DNA from 2 places in the Shewanella bicestrii genome. Region 2 is predicted to be linked to the other one. Evidence: riboswitches for the same ligand, from Rfam matches in the RefSeq annotation. Region 2 holds a riboswitch; the other holds the start of a gene.

Region 1 (6,120 bases), 810 kb from region 2:
ATGGCCTTGATGAGTCTGTTTAAGGCACCGGATTACTTTAAGGCGGCGATTTCGGGCGCGCCCGTCACCGATTGGCGCTTGTACGACACTCACTACACCGAGCGTTATCTTGCCCATCCCGCGAATAATGAACAAGGTTACGAATCCAGTAGCGTGTTCCCCTATGTGAAAAACTATCAGTCGGGGCTATTGATGTACCACGGTATGGCCGACGATAACGTGTTGTTTGAAAACAGTACTCGCGTGTATAAGGCGTTGCAGGACGAAGGCAAACTGTTCCAGATGATTGATTACCCTGGTTCTAAGCATTCGATGCGCGGTGAGAAAGTGCGTAATCACTTATATCGCTCGCTGGCGGATTTCCTCGATAGACAGCTTAAAAGCGGCAAATAACCCGCAGCAGGGCGCTGTTTAACCAAGCGTATGCAGTTAAACTAGCGCATGCAATTATCCAAGAGTGAGGCTAACACCTCACTCTTTTTTTACACTCGGTATTTGGCTAATACTTTAGCTACCACCTTAGCTAGCACCTGAGTTAAGGCTGTGGATAGCACTTGGTCAAGTGCTCCATTCCAATCGATGCGCTTAAGGTTTGTGATGGCTATTTAAGCTCGGTTATTCAAGTTTAGCGATTCAAGTAGCGGGGCAGAGGATTTGCCATATTGCAGAGATAAAAAAACCAGATCCGAGGATCTGGTTTTTTATTATTCAAACGGACTGAGAAGATTAGTCTTCTAAGTTACCGCAGAAACGGTAGCCTTCACCGTGGATAGTCGCGATGATTTCTGGCGTATCTGGCAAGCTTTCGAAGTGCTTACGGATACGACGGATAGTCACGTCAACAGTACGGTCGTGTGGCTTTAACTCACGGCCAGTCATCTTCATCAGCAGATCGGCACGAGTTAAGATTTTGCCTGGGTTTTCAACAAAGTGCAGCATAGCGCGGAATTCGCTACGTGGCAGTTTGTAAGATTCACCCTGTGGGCTCACCAGAGAACGGCTATTGATCTCTAGGCTCCAATCGTTGAAACGGTAGTATTCGACAGAGCTCTTTTCTTCGACTTCGTTACCAGCGCTATTCACACGAGTCAGAAGGTTGCGAGCACGAATCGTCAATTCACGTGGGTTGAACGGCTTGGTAATATAATCGTCCGCGCCAATTTCAAGTCCAAGGATTTTGTCGACTTCGTTGTCACGGCCTGTCAGGAAGATCAGACCGATGTTGTTGATTTCACGTAATTCACGCGCCAACAACAGACCGTTTTTACCTGGTAGGTTAATGTCCATAACCACTAGGTTAATTTTGTTTTCCTGCATAGCCTTATGCATTTCTGCGCCATCATTGGCCTCAGTTACCACATACCCTTCTGCCTCGAAAATACTTCTCAGCGTGTTACGGGTAACGGCTTCATCTTCAACGATCAGAATGTGCGGATTTTGCATATTAATTACCTAAATTTTAACCAATTTTATTCTAACCATAAGGACCGCTTACATCGGATCCTTATATTCATAAAATGTTGATACTTCCTCTAACTGCTCTGTGCTTCAAAGGAAAGATCTTTACGGCGACACATCAGGATGTATATAAAGTGCACGTTTAAAGTGTAATACGATAAAACGTAACCAGTATCAACTTCGATAAGCAATAGTTATAAATAGTTCCTTAACTATTGTTTTTTTTAAAATGTTTAAATGATAACTCAAATGTAGAACACATTTTAAAAGATGTCTGGCTAGCCTTGGGTGATTTCACAGAGGAATCTAACAAACCCTTGTCAAGATTAAGCAAACTTAATGTTATCTGCTCAACTAGCCAATGGCGTCATTGTACTCGTTTTAGGCATTTGTTAACAAATGAAATGTTAACAAATTTCTGGATGAGGCCCTGATTTACCATGATATTTACTTTAGTCATTGATTAGTATAACTAATGTATTTTTAATTCTTGTGACCTAGTTCACGCCTCTTTGGATTTTGGAGGCGCTCTGCTACACTAGCTCGGGTTCATTTTTCGACTAGACTACCAATGGACAACATGACTCAAGATTTGTGGCAGCATTACCAGAAGCCGTTGTTTTTGCTTACTCAAGCATTATCCTGTGATTTTTCCTTTGCTGTAATTACCGCCCATAATCCCGCTTCAACCCTCCTCAGTCCCAGCCAAAACCGCTTACTCGACCGCCAACTTCTCCGTGATATTGAATTAATCGGCAGCCCCTATCGTGCAATGGTGGGCGCATCGCCAGATTTATCCCATATGGAAAAGAGCTGGGCGGTGTTTGTCGATAGAAGCATGGCGCTGCAGTTGGGGAAAAAGTTCAATCAATACGCCATCTACATGGTGGAAAATGGCGAGGTGAGTTTAGTGCCTTGCACCATCACCGGGCATGATGAAGTGTGTTTAGGCCTGTTTAATGATCACGTGCGTTTGGTTTACGAACTGCCCGATCTAGCGACCTAACTCGCGCGAGTTTATTGCTATTTTTCTTATCCGGCTTTGCCCGTAAAGGGCAAGGCTAGGTCAGTTATTTTTTAATCCTGTTAATGCCTGCATGATACCTCGCCGCCATTTTTTGCTTTGGCTTTACCGCTAAATTGCTCATTGTTTTTAAAAGCGTTTATTGAATTTGTTTATGCGATGTGAAATTAGCATTGACTTCATTAGGGGTTTATTGCTACTTTTTTCGTCCCTTTCCGGCGGAAAGGAACAGAAGAGGAGCGTTAACTAGGTAGTCAGTCAGAGGAGCACAAACTCCAGCGATGATTGATGAGGGAGATTAACGCCGAGGCATAGATGTGGTTGCTGCATGTTTATGTCGGTCGCTTAGGCTGAATCCTAACGATTGTCACCTGTAATTGGTGGAGAGCTTCTGGTGACGATTGCTGTTTCCCTTCTTTTGGGGTGCGTATCATTGAGCACCAGGCTCTTCGAACGAAGTTGGTTCGGAGCGTAATCATGTTAGTTAATCAAGATCTTATCCTAGTTTGTGCCGTGTCTTCTGCTTCTGCGGAGGTACGATAATGTCTCTTGTTGTCGCAAAATTTGGTGGTACCTCAGTCGCCGATTACGGTGCAATGAATCGCTGCGCCGATATCGTACTGGGCAATCCCGATTGCCGTTTAGTAGTGGTTAGCGCCTCCAGTGGCGTGACTAACCTCTTGGTTGAACTTACTCAAGAGTCGATGAACGACGATGGTCGTTTACAGCGCTTAAAGCAAATCGCCCAAATTCAATACGCTATCTTAGATAAACTGGGTCGCCCCAACGATGTAGCTGCGGCATTGGATAAGCTGTTAAGCCGTATGGCAGTATTGAGCGAAGCGCTTGCATCCCAACGCAGCAAGGCCACCATGGATGAGTTATTGTCCCTTGGTGAGCAGTGTTCGTCGGCATTATTTGCGGCGGTATTGCGCGAAAAAGGCGCCAACTCGAGTGCCTTCGATGTGCGCCGTGTGCTGCGCACCGACAGTCATTTTGGCCGCGCCGAGCCACAGGTTGAGCAAATTGCGCTTCTATCACGTGAGCATTTACTGCCGTTGTTGTCTGAGCAAGTGATTGTGACTCAAGGCTTTATTGGTTCAGATGAGGCCGGACAAACCACCACGCTTGGCCGTGGCGGTAGCGACTATTCTGCGGCATTGTTAGCCGAAGCCTTAAAAGCCTCTGCGGTTGAGATTTGGACCGATGTGGCCGGGATTTACACGACCGATCCGCGCCTTGCGCCAAACGCCCATCCTATTGCCGAAATCAGTTTTAACGAAGCCGCCGAAATGGCGACTTTTGGTGCCAAAGTGCTGCACCCTGCGACGATCCTGCCTGCGGTGCGCCAACAAATTCAAGTGTTTGTCGGTTCGAGTAAGGAGCCTGAAAAGGGCGGCACTTGGATCCGTCATCAGGTTGAAGATGCGCCTGTGTTTCGTGCGGTTGCACTGCGCCGCGACCAAACGCTACTCAATTTACACAGCCTGCAAATGTTGCATGCACAGGGCTTCTTGGCTGAAACCTTTGCCACACTGGCAAGGCATAAGATCAGTGTGGATTTGATCACCACTTCAGAAGTTAACGTATCGCTGACCCTAGATAAAACCGGCTCTGATTCAAGCGGCCAAGGGCTGTTGAGCGAGGCGTTGCTGCAGGAATTATCACAGCATTGCCGTGTACGTGTTGAAGATGGTTTGGCACTGGTGGCGATTATCGGTAATCGCATTGCCACCACAGCCGGTATCTGCCGCCGGGTGTTTGAAGTACTTGAGCCCCACAATGTGCGCATGATCTGCCAAGGCGCCAGTCCGCATAACTTGTGCGTATTGGTAGCCGAATCAGAAGCGGCGCAAGTGGTTAAAGCACTGCACGAAAACCTGTTCGAAGGCGCGTAATATGCAACCGACTGCGTCGTATTTAACCATTGGGGAGCTTGCCGCAGGGCAAGCACTCACTCTGCCGATTTACCACTTCAAGCCAAGTGGTCATGCTTCTGGCCCTAAAGTGTATATTCAGGCCAATGTCCACGGCGCTGAGGTGCAGGGGAACGCGGTGATTTTCCAATTGATGAAGCAGCTTGAGCGCTGCGACATCTTAGGGGAAATTACCTTAGTGCCCTTGGCAAATCCGCTGGGGATAAATCAAAAGAGTGGTGAGTTTACGCTGGGGCGTTTTGACCCTATTACAGGGGCAAACTGGAACCGCGAGTACTTAAATCACTTGATTGATTTACCCACTTGGTACCGTGAACATGCCGAGCTTAGTGATAGCGAACTTATCCAAGCTTATCGCAGTACCTTAGTCGAAGCGTGTCAGCAGCGATTGCGCAACGAGTGGGGCGTGACCACGGGCCACAGATTAGCGGTTAACCTGCAGGCCATGGCCCACGAGGCGGATATAGTACTCGATCTGCATACTGGGCCTAAATCCTGTAAACACTTGTATTGCCCTGAATATGACCTTACGGCGGCGCAGTTTTTCTCGATTCCTTACACCTTAGTGATCCCCAATAGTTTTGGCGGTGCTATGGATGAAGCGGCATTTTGCCCTTGGTGGCAATTGAGTGAAGTCGCCAAAGCACAGGGGCGAGAACTTAAGATTGCCGTTTCGGCCTTTACCTTGGAACTGGCGAGCCAAGAACGCATTTGCCTTGAGGATGCTTTAGTCGATGCTCAGGGGATTTTGGCCTACTTGAGTCATCGTGGGGTGATCGCCGAGCGAGTCGCACCCGCAAAGATGCCACGTTTTGGCTGTTATCTTAAGGATTACAAAAAGTACCATGCCCCCATGGCAGGATTGGTGGAATATGTGGCGCCCGTGGGAGAGCCACTGGCGGCGGGTGAGACCTTAGTCAATCTGCTGCGGCTCGACTTATATGGCAGTGAGCAGGAGTTGACGGCGCTAAGCTTGCCGCAGGATTGTGTGCCCATACTCCATTTTGCCTCGGCGTCCGTGCATCAAGGCACTGAGCTTTATAAAGTCATGACAAATCTGTTTGAGTTGCCACAGTAACGGCAATGGGTAAAACGAAACGCCAATCATAAGATTGGCGTTTTTTATTCCAGTCTACAACCACTTAAAGCGATAGAAGAGTGCCATTTGCAGGGCGACCAGAGAGATAAGAATGCCGCAGAAGGTCGCAAAGGCCCAAGTGTTATCCGCACCGGGAATGCCGCCAATATTCACCCCTAGCAATCCGGTTAAAAAGCCTAGCGGTAAAAAGATCGCCGAGACTAAGGATAAGAAATACAAGCGCTTGTTTAGCTGCTCCGATTGTTGGCTGAGTAGCTCTTCCTGGGTCACATTGGCTCGGTCACGCAGGGCGTCTAAGTCTTCAATGGTGCGGATCAGCTTATCCGTGGTTTCGCGCATCTTGAGTCTTTCGGGCTCGTTAAACAGCACAAATTGTTCTGCGAGCATCTTGAGATAGGCTTCTTTCTGCGGGCCTAAGTAGCGGCGCAGTGCCACGGTTTGCCTGCGTAGCTCGGCGATATCAGTGCGTAAATCTTTCACATTGCCAGAGACCACTTGTTCTTCTAACTCAGATAGTTGCTCTTCGAGTGTGTCGATAAAATCCACTTTACGGGTGGTGAGTCTTTCACAAACGGCGACGATAAAGTCCCCCGTGGTGGTGG
Region 2 (6,120 bases):
TTGTGCTTATTTTGGTTATACCAGTTAGCATCGGCAAAGGTTTGTCGGATAAGTGCAATACTGCCCATCAGAGAATTGGGGTAGTCTTGTTCAGACGTGCCTTTATCGAAGGCCATAAAAGGTTGGCTGCGAGCACGATAAATCACCTCGTTGGCGGTTTTATCCGCTAATGAAAGGCTAACACCCGTGCCGCGGAAAATACCGTCGAGTTTACTGCTTTGTACGCTGGTAAAGCCGTTATTGATCCAATCGCGTGCGCGTTCTTTATTTGGGTAGACGTAATTAAACCATTCTTTTTCAGCGTGAATTGCGCCATTTTCTGCATTACCGCCGATACGTTTAATATCATATACCGGACGAGTCAGCCCCAATTTGGGATATTCAAACTCGATACCATAATCGGTAAAGGGATCGATAAAACCGGGATAGATAGTATAACCACTGAGATCAACCTTTAATGCCGCTTCTGGGATATCCCCTTTTTCAATAATGGCTTTGATCCGATTGTTTTCAACTAATAAGGTGGCATTTTTGAGTCGCTTCCCTGGCGCTATGATTAATTCAGCATTAGTAAAGGCCGTTAACTTATTGACGGGGGAGATGGGATTGGCCTCGGCAAAAATGTTGTGGGATACAAAACTACTTATAATGCCGCAACTTATTATTATCTTATTGTTTATCTGCATTTTTTATTCACTTAGACGGAGGGGGAATAAAGAGTAACCTAAAGCAGATGTAAATACTAAAGCTGAATTGTAACGCAATTTAAGCATTTGCTTGAATGCAATGGTAGTGGCATTCAGGCATAAAAAAGCTCGCAGGGCGCGAGCTTTTTTATGTTACTCAATGGTAATAGCAAACGGCTATTACGAGCACGGTATGGGATTAGATTAAGAAATCATCCATAGAACGGCCTTTATTGACTTCGTTCTTAAATACCGTTGGCATACGACCTTGACCAGTCCACTGGATCACTTCGCCGTTAACTTCAATTTGATATTTGGCTGGACGTGGAGCGCGTTTTTTACCCACAGCTTTAACTGCTACGCCACCTAAGTCGTCGATTGATAAACCAACTGCTTCCATTTGTTGGCGGATTTCTTCGATTTTAGCATTACGTGCAGCAATAGCTTGCTGCTCTTCTGCTGCCATTGACTCACGCTCAACTAAAATTTTATCTAGCTTAGCCGCTAAATCACGCAGTTCTTCAACGCTGAGATCTTTTACCGCAGCTTTAAAACGACGACCGTGAGTTAATATCTCTAAAAATTCGCTCATATCTATTTTCGTCCCACTCTATTTTTATTACAGGATAATGGTGAACAACAGCTAAATGATAGAAAGTAATATAGCTCGAATCAAATAAAATTATGCAATAAACAGAAATTAAATATTATTTAATTTTTGAACTTTTTAAATATGGCAGATAAGTGTTCAAAAATGTGGCCAATACCACAGTCTTAAAAAATGCAAACAGGCGTTTGAGTTTAGTTGACGTTAACGTTAACAGGACGTAAAGTGGCTCTATCCTGCATTGGTGATGACCAATGTTTTGTCCATGTACATGAAAGTGTAGGAAGGAAACCCTATGAAAGTATTGGTGCCTGTTAAGCGCGTAGTTGATGCCAATGTGAAGGTCAGGGTAAAAGCTGACAACACCAGCGTTGATACCGCAAACCTCAAAATGGCGTTGAACCCTTTTTGTGAAATTGCAGTAGAAGAAGCGGTTCGTTTAAAAGAAGCGGGCAGTGCTACTGAAGTAGTGGTCGTCAGTATCGGCAATAAAGCCGTTCAAGAACAATTACGTACCGCGTTAGCATTAGGTGCTGACCGTGCGATTCACATTGATACTGAAGAAGAGTTAACCCCAGTATCGATTGCCAAATTACTCAAAGCCGTACAAGAAAAAGAACAAGCGCAATTAGTGCTGTTTGGTAAGCAATCTATCGATGGCGATAATAACCAAACTGGCCAAATGTTTGCGGCATTAACGGATATGCCACAAGCCACTTTTGCTTCTGAGATCAAAGTAGAAGGTCATTCAGTGCAAGTGGCTCGCGAGATCGATGGCGGGATGCAAACCCTAAGTCTGCCATTACCAGCCGTGGTGACAGCCGATTTACGTTTGAACGAACCTCGTTACGCTTCATTACCTAACATCATGAAAGCTAAACGTAAGCCATTAGATGTGCTCACTGTTGCGGATTTAGGTGTGACGCTAAAAGCCCATCAAACTGTGGTGAAGGTGACGCCGCCTGCCGAACGTAAAGCGGGTATCATGGTTGCGTCTGTAGCTGAGCTGGTTGAAAAGTTAAAGAATGAAGCGAAGGTGATCTAAATGGCCATTTTAGTATTAGCTGAACACGATAATGCGGCACTGAAACTGGATACCGCAAAGGTTGTTACCGCAGCGCGTGCAATTGGTGATGATGTACATGTATTGGTGGTGGGCCACCAATGTGGCGCCGTGGCGCAAGCTGCGCAAGCCCTACAAGGTGTCGCTCAAGTATTGGTCGCCGATAACAGTGCCTATGAAGCGCATTTAGCCGAAAACGTAGCTAAATTGCTGGTGGACTTAGCACCAAACTACAGCCATATCCTCGCTGCAGCATCGAGCGCTGGCAAAGATACGCTACCGCGTGTGGCCGCCTTGTTAGACGTTGCGCAAATTTCTGAAGTGATTGGCGTGGTGAGCAGCGACACCTTTGTTCGCCCGATTTACGCAGGTAACGCCTTAGCGACAGTACAAAGCCATGACGCGATTAAAGTGATGACAGTCCGTGCCAGTGCCTTCGATGCGGCGGCGCAGGGCAACAGTGCCGCCGTGACTACCTTAGATAAAGTGTTTGAAGCCAAGGCTCAGTTTGTGTCTCAATCATTGACCGTTTCTGCGCGTCCAGAGTTAGGTAATGCCGGCATTATCGTTTCTGGTGGCCGTGGTATGGGCAGCGGTGAAAACTTCGGTATGTTAGAGCAACTGGCGGACAAACTCGGTGCCGCTGTTGGGGCTTCGCGCGCCGCGGTTGACGCAGGTTTTGTGCCTAACGATCTGCAAGTGGGTCAAACCGGTAAGATTGTGGCGCCAAACCTCTACATCGCAGTGGGGATTTCGGGCGCGATTCAGCATTTAGCTGGGATGAAAGACGCTAAGGTGATTGTGGCAATCAACAAAGATCCTGAAGCGCCAATCTTTCAAGTGGCCGATTATGGCCTCGAAGCCGACCTGTTCGACGCCGTTCCAGAGTTGATTTCAACTCTAGGTTGATTTTATCCGTGATCTAAGTCAAAGTAAGCGGCTTTGCGGTGGCAACTGCTTAGCCGCTTATGTTTTTATGTGCCTCACGCCCGTGCATGGGCGTTCTTAGAAGTAGAGGCGCACCAAATATCAGTAGTGATCAGTAGGGTGATTCCGTTGATCGTTCACGAAAGGATTTGGTGCCGAAGTGGTTTGATTTATCACGATCAACTGCTGGGGTTGTGCCGAATAGGTACAACACTGCCATAGTATTTTCTGATACGGATATTAGGAATAGTTACTATGGAGCGCTACTGATAGGACAGGTGATCTTGGGTATCTATTGCCTTTTCCCACCAGTTCAGTCGCCCTCCATTCGTATTTTGACGAAGAAATAATCAATGACTGTAGTAAGTTACGCCGATTCGGCACTTTCTCTGCTGCCGCCTGTGGTCGCAATTGTGTTGGCGATTTTCACTCGCCGCGTTCTCCTTTCCCTCGGTTTAGGTATTGTGATTGGGGTGTTATTACTCAATCAATTTTCACCTGTGGCCAGCGGTGAGTTTTTATTTAACAGTGTAAAAGGACTTTTTTGGTCAGATGATGGCGTAAATTCTTGGAATTTATACATTCTCGGCTTTTTAATTGTATTAGGGATGATCACGGCATTAATTACCGTCAGTGGTAGTGCTAGGGCATTTGCCGATTGGGCGCGCCTGCATATTCGCAATAAACGCGATGCCAAATTACTGACCATGTTTTTAGGCTGTGTTGTCTTTATTGACGATTATTTCAATAGCTTAGTCGTTGGTTCCGTCGCAAGGCCCGTTACCGACCGTTATTATATTTCCCGCGCTAAGTTAGCCTATTTATTAGATTCAACGGCGGCACCGGTTTGTGTTATTTCGCCGGTATCCAGTTGGGGTGCTTATATTATTGCGCTGATCGGTGGCATATTAACCGCCCACGGTTTTGCTGATTCTGGTCATTTGAGTGTGTTTATTCAAATGATCCCTATGAATTTCTACGCTATTTTCTCTTTATTATTATTACTTTGTGTTGCATTTATGGGCTTAGATATTGGCCCTATGCGTGAGCATGAATTAAATGCACAGCGCGGTAATTTATATGATGAGAATAAAGGATTACCGCCCGGAGCGAATGCCGATTTACCCGAAGCCGAAACGGGTAAGATCCTCGGTTTATTCTTACCTATTACCGTGCTGGTATTTGCGACCCTGTATTTTATGATCGACAGCGGTGCCCAGGTATTAGCGAAAGAAGGCATTGAATTTAATATTATTTCTGCTTTTCAAAAAACCGATGTGAGTTCATCACTGTTCTTTGGTGCGCTGATTGGTTTAGCGGTTGCGCTGGTGCTTAACCTATTGCAAGGCGTTGAAAAGTCGATGGTCGTTAAAGGCGTGGTACAGGGCGCTCGCTCTATGCTGCCTGCGATTTATATCCTGTTATTTGCTTGGACCATCGCGGGCGTGATTGGCCAGCTTGAAACCGGTAAGTTTATGGCGAGCCTCGCCACAGGGAACATTCCCTTTGCCTTCTTACCTGCGTTGATGTTTGTGTTAGCGGGTCTGACGGCGTTTTCTACCGGCACCAGTTGGGGCACGTTTGGCATTATGCTGCCGATTGCCGCCGATATGGCGATGGGCAGCCACACAGCCATGATGTTACCAATGCTGGCTTCGGTGTTGGCGGGCGCAGTATTTGGTGACCACTGCTCACCGATTTCGGATACCACGATTCTGTCGTCAACCGGCGCGAGCTGTCATCATATCGACCATGTCGTGACTCAGCTGCCTTACGCTGTGATTGTGGCGCTGATCAGCATGGTGGGCTACGTAGTGCTTGGCTTTACTGAGTCGGTGAATGCGGGACTGCTGACCTGTGGCGTGCTGTTTGTCTTAAGCATTGTGTGGTTGCGATTCAAATCCCAAAGTAACGCGAAATAAGCCTGACTTCAGCGAGCGGTTGATTCGCGAGTCTTCTCTGTGAATTTACCTAGCGCTAAAAACAAATCAGCCAGCAATTATGCTGGCTGATTTTTTATCGTTCACTCATCCCCAATTACAGGGCGGTGTTGAGTCCACGGCGGTTCAATAACCCTTCGGTGGTAGGCTCTTGACCACGGAAGTTCTTATAAGCTTCCATTGGTGCAATGCTGTTGCCCACTTCGCGAATTGTCTTGCGGTATTTCATACCGATTTCACGGTTTAGGCCACCTTGAGTTTGCACGTAAGCGTAGGCATCGGCCGCTAAAATCTCACTCCACATATAAGCGTAGTAACTCGCTGAGTAACCACCCGGGAAGGCGTGGGCAAAGTAAGTTGACTTATAACGTGGTGGCACGGCGGTGATATTTAAGCCGTGTTTTTTCAGCGCATTCGCTTCGAATGTTGCCACATCTTGCAGTGGAGCATCTGGGCTTAATGAGTGCCATTCCATGTCGACGAGCGCCGCAGCCATATACTCTAAGGTATCGAAGCCTTGGTTAAAGCTGCCGGATTTCAGCAGTTTTTGCAGCAAATCATCGGGAATTGGCTTACCGGTTTTATAGTGTTTGGCGTAGTTGGCTAACACCTTAGGGTGGGCAGCCCAGTCTTCTTCGAAGGTTGATGGGAATTCCACAAAGTCACGTGAGACCGAGGTGCCCGCCAAGCTTGGGTAAGTCACTTTAGAGAACATACCGTGGGTACCGTGGCCCATTTCGTGGAACATAGTAGTGACTTCGTTGTAGCTGACGAAGGTCGGTTGTCCCTCTGGCGCCTTCTTAATGTTCATCACGTTAACTACGACAGGCTTAGTGCCTTCGAGGAAGGATTGACCCACGAATGAGCTCATCCATGCGCCGCCGCGTTTGCCTTCAC

The links. Region 2 has a riboswitch for lysine ahead of CF168_RS13810 (Na+/H+ antiporter NhaC family protein). Riboswitches for the same ligand answer to the same signal wherever they lie in the genome.
Region 1: linked by a shared signal. The riboswitch ahead of lysC (lysine-sensitive aspartokinase 3) and the one ahead of CF168_RS13810 (Na+/H+ antiporter NhaC family protein) in region 2 are both predicted to bind lysine.

The regions. Positions count from the first base shown of each region.
Region 1 covers NZ_CP022358.1:3,992,325-3,998,444, reverse strand. Annotated here, with positions in the region: gene CF168_RS17555 (S9 family peptidase) at 1-393, shown strand, start outside; gene arcA (two-component system response regulator ArcA) at 727-1,443, opposite strand; gene CF168_RS17545 (DUF3293 domain-containing protein) at 2,030-2,464, shown strand; lysine riboswitch at 2,707-2,881, shown strand; gene lysC (lysine-sensitive aspartokinase 3) at 3,025-4,380, shown strand; gene CF168_RS17535 (succinylglutamate desuccinylase/aspartoacylase family protein) at 4,382-5,497, shown strand; gene CF168_RS17530 (zinc transporter ZntB) at 5,552-6,120, opposite strand, start outside.
Region 2 covers NZ_CP022358.1:3,180,230-3,186,349, reverse strand. Annotated here, with positions in the region: gene CF168_RS13830 (amidohydrolase family protein) at 1-686, opposite strand, end outside; gene CF168_RS13825 (H-NS family nucleoid-associated regulatory protein) at 886-1,278, opposite strand; gene CF168_RS13820 (electron transfer flavoprotein subunit beta/FixA family protein) at 1,589-2,338, shown strand; gene CF168_RS13815 (electron transfer flavoprotein subunit alpha/FixB family protein) at 2,339-3,265, shown strand; lysine riboswitch at 3,361-3,557, shown strand; gene CF168_RS13810 (Na+/H+ antiporter NhaC family protein) at 3,637-5,205, shown strand; gene CF168_RS13805 (M3 family metallopeptidase) at 5,321-6,120, opposite strand, start outside.